DNA from 3 places in the Pseudarthrobacter sp. CCNWLW207 genome. Region 1 is predicted to be linked to each of the others. Evidence: riboswitches for the same ligand, from Rfam matches in the RefSeq annotation. Region 1 holds a riboswitch; each other region holds the start of a gene.
What was found. A riboswitch is a leader RNA that binds a small molecule or an ion and turns the genes downstream of it on or off. The one in region 1 is predicted to bind cyclic di-AMP.
Positions count from the first base shown of each region.

Region 1 (3,267 bases):
GGATCAACTAATCCATGGTTTCGGGGTGCGCCCGTGTCGATCGCCTCTTACCGGGTCTGGGCCCGGCTGCGCCGTTAAAGCGCAAGGACCCCCGCCGTAGGGCGGGGGTCCTTGCCAAGCGTTGCTACGGAAATTAGCTGACGCGGATGAAAACCGGGCCGGAGCCAACGTTGGCGCTGAAAACAACGGTCTGGTTGCCGTTGTAGCCACCGTGTACGGCCTGGCCGTTGCCGGCGTAGACAGCTACGTGGGCAACGCCCGCACCGCCATCGGCGTAGTAGATCAGGTCGCCGGGCTGGGCCTCGGCGGCACTTACGGTCTGGCCCAGGGACAGGTAACCTGCAGGCCAGTCGTGGAAGTTGATGCCCACAGCGGCCAGGGAGTTGGTGACCAGCATGGTGCAGTCCTGGTTGACGCCCAGCTGGGCGTAGGCTGCCGACAGGATGGCCTGGCCCTTGCTGCTGGCGGCCACAGGTGCCTTCGGAGCTGCAGCCGCTACCTTGACGGTGGAAACAGCCTGAGCGGCGGGTGCGGGAGCCTCAACCTCAACCTCAGGCTCAGGTTCCGGCGCTTCAACCACGGGAGCCGGCGTGGTGGTCACCGCGGGCTTCTCGTAGGAAATGGCAATGGTGGAAGCGGCCGAAATGACCGCGGGAGCGGCAACCTCAACCTCAACGTTGGAAGCGGAAGCCGATTCGCGCTGAACGTTGGTGTCTGCAGCGTTGGCGGCGATACCACTGGTCAGGACCAGGCCGGAGGCAGCAGCGATAACCGCGGCCTGGCGACCCATGCCACCGGCGTTGTCGCCGAGGGCCTTGGCAATGACAGCCAGCGAGTTGGTCGTGGTGACCTCCGCGCGGTGCCGTGCAGCAATTGCACGTGTAGTCATTATTTCTCTCTTTCGTTTTCCTCAGGACCGCACAGGCAGGCCAAGGGCTTTGGGTGCGCCGGCATCTTGGGGGTACGCCGGCACACCCCGAACGGGGATTTAGCGAAAAGTGTTCTAGCGGGCGCGGTTCTTCTACTTCAGGGTGTAGAAGGATCCGCCGCCCGTGGAGGCCACGGAGTGCAGCAGCGTTCCCTGTGACGGGTTCAGGGCGCTGATCATCATGCCGTTGCCAACGTAGATGCCTACGTGTGCGCCGCCATTCTGCATAACAAGGTCACCGGGAGACGGTGTTGACGTGGGGGTCATTGCCGTCCACGCGTTTACACGGGGAATGCTGATGCCTGCCTGGGCGTACACCCACTGGGTGAACCCGGAGCAGTCCCAGCCGTTGGGTGAAGTGCCGCCCCAGACGTAGGGGTGGCCGATTCCGGTGTAGGCGATTGCGGCCAGGCCAGAGGCGGCCGCGGAAGATACCGCGTCCGTCAGCTTGCTGGCTGCGGGGGCCTTTGCGCCTGCTGCCCGTTCCGTGTCAGTGGACTGTGCACGGACCGTTTCGACCTTCGGGGCCGGCGTGGTCTTGACCACGGGGCGTTCGAAGGAGACGGTGGCGGTGGGGGCAGCGGTGACGGCAAGCGCCGTCTGCGAGCCGGACTCGGTGGAGGCGGAAACGCCAGCGGTGGTGTCCGCTGCGTTGGCCGGAAGCCCCATGCTCAGGATCAGACCTGATGCAGCTGCGATGACAGCAGCTTGGCGACCGACGGTCCCGGCATTTGCACTGACAGCCTTGGACACGGGGCCCAACGGGTTGGTGCGAACCGTTTGTGCGCGGTGACGCGCAGAATTATGGCGTGAAGACACGAAGGTAGCCTCTCCCAATGCCTACGAGGTGAGCTGTCGGATTCGGATGGGAGTTCACCCGGCCACGCCGCTTCCACAGGAAGCTTTGCGACTTAACCCCAAGGCCTTCGAACTTCAAAGACCAAAATTGGTTCCCCCGCCCCTGCCAGACGATGTCATGCGAACGGACCTTGAGCGGTGGCAGAGCTAGGCAATCCACTCAAGAACGTCAACTTCGGAAAAGTTGACGCAAGTTAGACGGTACAGCAGTTCAGAGCGAATGTCACATTCAGGTCACGGCATGTCACGCAAATGTGAGAGCTTTCCATCAGTTGGGCTAGAGCCAGCCGGTGGGGTCAACGACTTCGCCATTGACCTGGACCTCGAAATGGAGGTGGCAGCCTGTGGAGGCGCCGGTGGTGCCGCTGAGCGCCACTACCTCGCCTCGGCTGACCGTTTGGCCAACCTTGACGTTGAAGGAAGACAGGTGGTTGTACGTCGTTTCAAGGCCGTTGCCGTGGTCCACGACCACGCGGTTACCTCCGCCAAACTGGTGCCATCCCGCAAAGGTCACAGTGCCGCTGGCGGCCGCCAGGACAGACGTGCCGCACTGTGCCACGTAGTCCTGGCCGCGGTGGAAGTCACCGGAGCCGCCAGTGATAGGGCTCACGCGATAGCCGAATGGGGAGGCCGTAACCAGGCTCGCCAGCGGAGCACCGAGGCTGCCGGCGGAGGCGGCCCGGGTGATGGACCCCGCCGACTGGGCGCTCAAGAGTTGCTTGAGCTTGCCGTCCGGATCACCCATGGTGACTACGGATGAGCGGCTGAAGTCGATTTTTGCGGCTGCTTCGGCGGAGATTTCAGGCTGCGGAGCTGCGGAAACAGCCGATGTCTGCTGACCGGCGTCCGGCGTGGCCAGGACGGGACTGGTGGCAGGGACGGTGACTGTGAGCACCAGGCCGGTGGCCGCGAGGGCGATGCCGGCCTTTTGGCCCACCCCACTGGCCGCTGCGAAGTCAGTGATTTGCCGGAAGGGTCCCCGGCGGCGGCGCGCATCGCGCTGTGGATCCCGGGGCCTGTCCGCGGCCACAGCTGCAGCAACGCGGGGCGCTGCTGCGGGGCCCGCTGCGCGGCGGCGGCCCCTGGAATTCTGCATGGTCAAGAACGGTTCCTCTCTGGAAAGCCTGCGAAGTTAGCTGTCGGATTCGGGTCAGAGAGTTCATAGACCCGGTCCGCCGTAAGCAAGCTTCGGCGCAGAGATATCCCGTGAGGATCCTTCGCTGGAAGAGGCTTGCTGCTGACGGACTTCACCCCAAGGCAGCCTTGCGACTGCCGGTTGTGGTTCCCCCGCCTCTGCCAGTTGGTGACTCGTACTACTGATCTGCTGGCAGAGCTCGGCTCCAGATCAGGTAACGCTTTTGTATCGACGCTTGGCGTTAACTATAGGCGATTAAGCCGGACAGTAACAATTCCGTTATCTTTGCTTAAAGCCTATTCATTGGGGTAACCCGCCCGCCGGACCCGGGCGCTCCGCCAGCGGT
Region 1 is NZ_JBBCBS010000001.1:626,559-629,825, forward strand. Features, by position in the region: gene V9L17_RS02795 (NlpC/P60 family protein) at 134-889, opposite strand; gene V9L17_RS02800 (C40 family peptidase) at 1,022-1,681, opposite strand; cyclic di-AMP (ydaO/yuaA leader) riboswitch at 1,752-1,915, opposite strand; gene V9L17_RS02805 (M23 family metallopeptidase) at 2,064-2,882, opposite strand; cyclic di-AMP (ydaO/yuaA leader) riboswitch at 2,893-3,105, opposite strand; gene V9L17_RS02810 (metal-dependent transcriptional regulator) at 3,267-3,267, opposite strand, start outside.

Region 2 (3,267 bases), on a different contig from region 1:
AGCTGTACAGCACGGCCTGGTCCACCGGGATGAAATCCAAGCTGGGACTCGGCGCGGAGGCAAGGGACGACGAAGCGGGGCCTCTGGTGAATGACCTGCTCGCCATGCTTGAAGAGGGGCAGGTTGATTACACCTCGTTCCTCCGGGGCCTCGGGTCCGCAGCCCGCGGTACACCCGATGCAGCCCGAACCATGTTCACGGACCCAGGAGCATTTGACGCCTGGGCCAAGAAGTGGCTCGCCCTGGCACCGGACGCAGACATGATGGACCGGGTGAACCCTGTCTACATCCCCAGGAACCACTTGGTGGAAGAAGCCCTGGGCGCCGCTACCGCAGGCGACCTGGACCCGTTCCACCGCCTGGTGGGCGTCCTGACGCAGCCGTACACTGAGCGCCCCGGCCTGGAACGCTACGCCGGTCCCGCGCCTGTTGACTTCGGCAGCTACCGGACGTTCTGCGGAACCTGAGCGAACAAAAACGGGGGACGACGGCGACAGGCGGCTGGTTGCCGCCCGCCGCCGTCGAACCGGCCGGACTCACGCTACGCGAACGAAGGACGCTCCCGACAACCAGCTGATGGAGTGGACTTCGGTCTTGTAACCGTCCACGCCGCCGCTAACAACCTGGCCATTGCCGGCGTAGACGCCCACGTGGCCGGCGGTGATGACCAGGTCACCGGCCGCAGGGGTGCCCACCACGGTGCCGTATGCGAAGAATTGCGTGGGTGCAAGGTCTCCTACGCTCTTGCCCACCGAGCGGAGTGCCTTCTCCACCATGGCGGTGCAGTCCTGCTGAACGCCGAGCTGCGAATAGGCGGAAGCCAGGATGGCAGCGCCGAGCGAGCCGGACGGTGCCTGCGCCGCCGGGGCGGCGGTGGAAGCCAGCTGGACGCCGGTGTTGGCCGGGGCAGTGGGCGCTGCGGCTGCCTTCGCCACCGGAGCCGGAGCCGGAGCAGTGTAGCCGGCACCCGGGATCTGGATCTGGTCACCGGGGTAGATGATGGTGGTCAGCGACAGGCCGTTCACAGCCAGGACGTCGTTCAGGGCCACGCCGTAGGTGGCGGAAATTGCGCCCAGGGTGTCGCCTGAGACGACCGTGTGGACGGTGGCTGCGGCGGCCGGAGCGGCAGCCGCGGCCGGTGCAACGGCGGCCGGTGCAGCTGCCGGTGCGCTGTTCTGGCCCTGCACATTGACGGTGCCGGACGAGTCCGGGCCGTGGACCCCGGCCTGCGCCGGGGTGCCAATGCTAAAGAGCAGCCCGGACGCGGCAACTGCGGCAAGTGCGGGCCGGCCGAACGTCAGTGCGCGGGCTTTGGCCGAGGAAGACAGGCCAACCAGGACGGTGGGGCGGACAGAAGTCGCACGATGGCGTGCGGCAGTGGAGTTTTTTGACACGGGTAATCGCCTCTCCCATGCCTGCGGGGTGAGCTGTCGGGTTCGGGTCGGAGACACCCGGCCGGTTACGGCTCCGTACGGGACGGAGCAATATCGACTTAACCCCAAGGCTTCGGAACGAAGCCGTGGAAACGTGGTTCCCCCGTCCCTGCCAGTGAAAGTAACTGGGGTCCCGGTTCAGCGGCAGGGTTCGGCATACTGACGGGAATGCCCCGGCTTGAGCCAGGACACCGCTCGACCATAACCTCTGCTCTTTTGGAATGTCACATTCCGGTAACGGAATGTAGGCCAAAAAGCCGCCTCATCTTCGGGTGGGGTTCTTCCCTGTGTGGAATGACGTTGCAGGTCAGGTCCCGATAGCGGTATATGCTGCGAAAGCTGGTGCCGCGTGATTGAAATCACGTAACAAAAGAGGTCGTCTTGCGTTTTGATCCTCAGATTGAGGCCTGATGCGTGGTATTTGAGGCCTGCCTTGGGGCTGCTGAGGGAGGGATCTCTGCTGGATAACAATGTTGGACCAGGATCCACAAGGCAAGAGTTTTGCCCGGTAAGCTCACCAACTATGTCCCGGTTTGCTCAAAGAATGAGGCTGCCTGCCGTTGCAGGCCTGCTGGCGGTTGTTTTGGCGGCCCCGCTCGCCATGGCGCCTTCGCATGCCGACGACGATACTCCGCCAGGCGGTTACCCCTCCTGGCAGGACGTGCAAAACGCCAAGCAAAGCGAGGCCGGTAAGGCTGCGGAGGTCACCAGGATCAACGAACTGTTGAGTGGGCTGCAGACGCAGGCTGAGGCACTGGGTGGCGCTGCCGTGACGTCCGCTGCCGAATACGCCGCGGCGGACGCAGCGCTCCAGGCTGCCAGCTCAAGGGTCGACGTCCTCACCGCACAGACTGAACGCGCCACGGCGGAACTCGGGCAGTACAAAAAGGAAATCGGTGCCCTGGCAGCCCAGTCGTACAAGACCGGCGGCACCAATATGGGATTCTTCGTAGCCCTCGACGCCGTCCAGACCAACAGCATCCAGGGTCTGAATATCGTCCAGATCGTCAGCGACAAGACCGCGGCCCTGGTGAACAAATCCGCGGCTGCCGAACGCGTCGCCAGCGCCCTCGCCGATCAGGAAAAGGCGGCGAGGATTGAACGCGAACGGCTGTCAGGGGAAGCCAAGAGCAAGCTCGACGCCGCCCAGGCGGCCCAGCAGGCCATGTCGCGGCAGGTTGCGGAGCAGCAGGAGCACAGCCAGGAACTGACCGCGCAGCTGGCATCCCTCAAGGGCACCACTGCCGCCGTCGAGGGGGAGTTCCGGCAGGGCCAGGCGGCTTTGGCTGCCTACGAGACCGCGCAGGCAGCTAAGCGCGCCGCAGCGCAGGAGCAGGCCCGCCAACAGGCCGAGGCGGCGGCCAAGGCCGCGGCCCTGGCCGCCGCCCAGAAGCCGGTAAACCCAGGGCCCGCCGCACCGGCCGCCCCAGCTGCACCGGCGCCGGCTCCTGTCCCAGGTCCGACGCCCAGCCCGCCGCCCGTCGTCGTCCCTTCCGTTCCTGGCGGTGCCGTCAACGACCCCGCCGGAGCCAAGAGTTACGCTTCGGGCCGGCTGTCCGCCTATGGCTGGGGCCAGGACCAGTTCCTGTGCCTGGCGCAGCTCTGGACCAAGGAATCCAACTGGCTGACCACGGCCACCAACCCCTACTCCGGCGCTTACGGGATCGCCCAGGCGCTGCCCGCTGGGAAGTACGCCAGCGCCGGTAGCGACTGGCTCACCAATTACCGGACGCAGGTCGAGTGGGGCCTCGGGTACATCCGGGACCGCTACACGTCTCCGTGCGGGGCCTGGAACCACTCCATCCAATACAACTGGTACTGACCCGGCCGGCGC
Region 2 is NZ_JBBCBS010000004.1:141,043-144,309, forward strand. Features, by position in the region: gene V9L17_RS08500 (protein adenylyltransferase SelO) at 1-467, shown strand, start outside; gene V9L17_RS08505 (C40 family peptidase) at 537-1,394, opposite strand; cyclic di-AMP (ydaO/yuaA leader) riboswitch at 1,398-1,599, opposite strand; gene V9L17_RS08510 (lytic transglycosylase domain-containing protein) at 1,978-3,255, shown strand.
Region 2: linked by a shared signal. The riboswitch ahead of V9L17_RS08505 (C40 family peptidase) and the one ahead of V9L17_RS02800 (C40 family peptidase) in region 1 are both predicted to bind cyclic di-AMP.

Region 3 (3,267 bases), on a different contig from region 1:
CGACCCCGGCCGCCCGCCGCTGGGCGGCTTCAACGGCAGGCCGGACCCGCTGGATTCCCGCGGGCAAAGCGTGGGTACGCTCAACGCCCGGATCCTGAATGGGCAGGTCAACAGCGCCGGATTCCTGGCCTCTGATACCACGCGTTCTCCCCTGTCCGCTGAGGACAAGGAGATCCTGCTGGCCCTCCAGGAGGATTCCCGCCCTGTGGACCGGACGCTCTCCAATGGCGAGTACCGGCTGATTGCAGTGGAAACGAACTACGGTGATGTCCTGGTGACCGGGCTCCCGCTCGCCGGCAAGGAAAGCACCCTCACCTCCCTGGTGTGGACCTTCGTTTTTGTTTCCCTTGGAGGGCTGGTCTTGATTGGCCTGGCCGGGACTATCCTCATCCGGCGCACCATGCAGCCGCTGAAGCAGCTTTCCGAGGTGGCCACACGCGTCTCGCGGCTCCCGCTGGACGCCGGCGAGGTGGCACTCGCGGTGCGCGTCCCGCCGTCGAACTCCAACCCCGGAACCGAGGTGGGCAGCGTGGGGCATGCGCTGAACCTCATGCTCGACAACGTGGCCAACGCGCTGCAGGCCCGGCAGCAAAGCGAGACCAAGGTACGGCAATTCGTTGCCGACGCGTCGCACGAACTGCGCACCCCACTGACCGCCATCCGTGGTTACACCGAGCTAATGCGGATGACCGAGAACTTCACCCCGGATGGCCGGAAATCGCTGGCCCGGGTTCAGAGCCAGTCCGAGCGCATGACCACGCTGGTGGAAGACCTGCTCCTGCTCGCCAGGCTGGACGAGGGCCAGCCGTTGAAACTCAGCGAGGTGGATCTGACGCAGCTGGTGATCGAAACCGTCAGCGACGAAAAAATCATCGCACCCGGCCACAACTGGCACCTTGAGCTGCCGGACGAGCCGCTTGCGGTCAACGCCGATGCGTCGCAGCTGCGCCAGATGTTGGTGAACCTGCTCTCCAACGCCCGCAAACACACCGTTCCGGGCACAACGGTCACCACGGCCGTGATGAGGTCCGACGACGGCAGTGCCGTAGTGACAGTAACGGACGACGGCACTGGCATCCCGCCGGAATTCGTGGACCACGTTTTTGCCCGGTTTGCCCGCGCAGACGCGGCACGGACGGGATCTTCACGGTCGTCCGGTGCGGGGGCTTCGGAAGGGTCCAGCGGGCTTGGGCTGTCCATTGTGCAGTCCGTTGTGGAAGCCCACGGCGGCAGCGTGGAAGTGAACTCCCGGCCGGGTCGGACCCAGTTCACGTTGCGCCTGCCGGTGATCAACGGCTTATAGCAAGGCAACGCACCGGCGTCGTGATCTCTGTTACCAAAATGTGACTTAAGCGTCGCGCTCCTGTAGCGTCGATGGGGTGCGGTTCCCTTTGAGCCGCATATCCGGATGACGCCAAGCTCTGCCGCTTCCCGGATTCCGCTTGACCAGGCAGAGGCGGGGGACCCAGAGTCCCGGGCACTGAACTGCCCTTGGGGTGAAGCCAGCACGTGATCTTTCCGTGTGGCCGGATGCCCTCATCCGAACCCGACAGCTAACTCCGCAGGTGTGAGAGGCGATCCATCATGTCTGAATTCAAGGTACAAGCGCGCCCAGAGCGCGGTGCACACAAAGTCAACGGCCGTGGCAAGACAGCCGCGCAACACACAAAAGCTTCGTCCCTAGGCAAGCGTGCAGCCATTTTCGGTGCGGCCTGCGCCCTCCTTATCGGGGTCGGCGCAGCAGGCCAGGCTTCCGAATCCATGACTCCGGTGGCGGTCAGCGGGACCCAGTCCTCGGCTGCAGAGCTAGAGTCCAACTTGCGCCTGGAAAAGGCCGAGATGCGGGCCAACCCGGCCCCCGAACCAGCTCCGGCCGAGATCAGCGTTGCCCCGCAGGCCGCCGAACCGGCACCCGCGCCCGCACCGGCACCGGCCGCAGAGCCCGCGCCCGCACCGGCTCCCGTCGTCGCCGTCAACGATCCGGCCGGGGCCCAGGCCTATGCGGCGAGCCAGCTTGGCAGCTATGGCTGGTCAGCCGACCAGATGCAGTGCCTGCAGACGCTGTGGACCAAGGAATCTGATTGGACCACCACGGCCACCAACGCGAGCAGCGGCGCTTACGGCATTGTCCAGTCGCTGCCCGCCGAGAAGATGGCGAGCGCCGGCGCGGACTACCTCACCAACTACCGCACGCAGATCAACTGGGGCCTGAACTACATCCAGGAGCGCTACCAGTCGCCGTGCGGCGCGCTGAATTTCCACTTGTCGAACAACTGGTACTAAGCCGGTACCTGCGGCTTCCGCCATCCGAAGCAGCAGTCCCTGAATCCCCCGGTTCAGGGCCTGCGGCTTTTTGGCGTTGCATGTTTGCGCGGGCCGGGCTTCCGTGGCCTGCGGCTCCGGGCCATACTGGGGCCATGAAATTTACCACAACCATTCTGGGCAGCGGCAACAAGGCTGGTATTGAGGTTCCGGAGGAGGTTGTGACTGCCCTGGGCGCAGGCAAGCGCCCGCCGGTGGTGGTAACCATCAACGGCAAGAGCTACCGGAGCAGCATCGCGGTGATGGGCGGGCAGAGCCTGGTGGGTGTGAGCACCGCCAACCGGGAATTCACCGGCGTAGAGGCTGGCGACACCGTTGAAGTGGATCTGGAACTCGATACACAGCCCCGGATCATTGAAGTCCCGGATGACCTGGCCGCAGCCATGGCCGCCGAACCGGATGCCCAGGCGTTCTATGCCACCCTGAACTACAGCACCCAGCGCCGTTATGTGGAGCCGCTCGGGGATGCCAAAACGGAGGAAACCAGGGCGAGGCGGATCGCGAAGATCGTAGCCGACCTCAAAGCCGGAAAGAAATAATCCGCCGTCCTGCGGCGTCCGTCTCCACCGAGGCCGTGACCGCGGTGTAATCCGGGATATGAAGCACTCCCGCCGGTAATTCGCCCGTGTTTGGGCCCACCGCCACGGTCCGGATGCCCGCAGCCACTCCGGCCGCGATTCCAGCCGGGGCATCCTCAAAGACCATGGCATCCTCCGGCTCCACGCCCAGCAAGCCGGCAGCGGTCAGGTAGCCTTCCGGATGCGGCTTGCCGCGCGTCACGAGGTCAGCCGTCACGGCAGCGGCAGGCATGGCCAGTCCAGCGGCATCCATGCGGATGTCAGCCAGGATGCGGTCCGCCGACGTCACCAGGGCCACGGCATCCGCGGGCAGGCTCCGGAGCAGTTCGGAGGCACCAGGCAGCGCAACGATGCCGGCAGTCCGCAC
Region 3 is NZ_JBBCBS010000007.1:222,076-225,342, reverse strand. Features, by position in the region: gene V9L17_RS14395 (sensor histidine kinase) at 1-1,303, shown strand, start outside; cyclic di-AMP (ydaO/yuaA leader) riboswitch at 1,420-1,579, shown strand; gene V9L17_RS14390 (hypothetical protein) at 1,585-2,283, shown strand; gene V9L17_RS14385 (YdeI/OmpD-associated family protein) at 2,418-2,861, shown strand; gene V9L17_RS14380 (HAD-IA family hydrolase) at 2,842-3,267, opposite strand, start outside.
Region 3: linked by a shared signal. The riboswitch ahead of V9L17_RS14390 (hypothetical protein) and the one ahead of V9L17_RS02800 (C40 family peptidase) in region 1 are both predicted to bind cyclic di-AMP.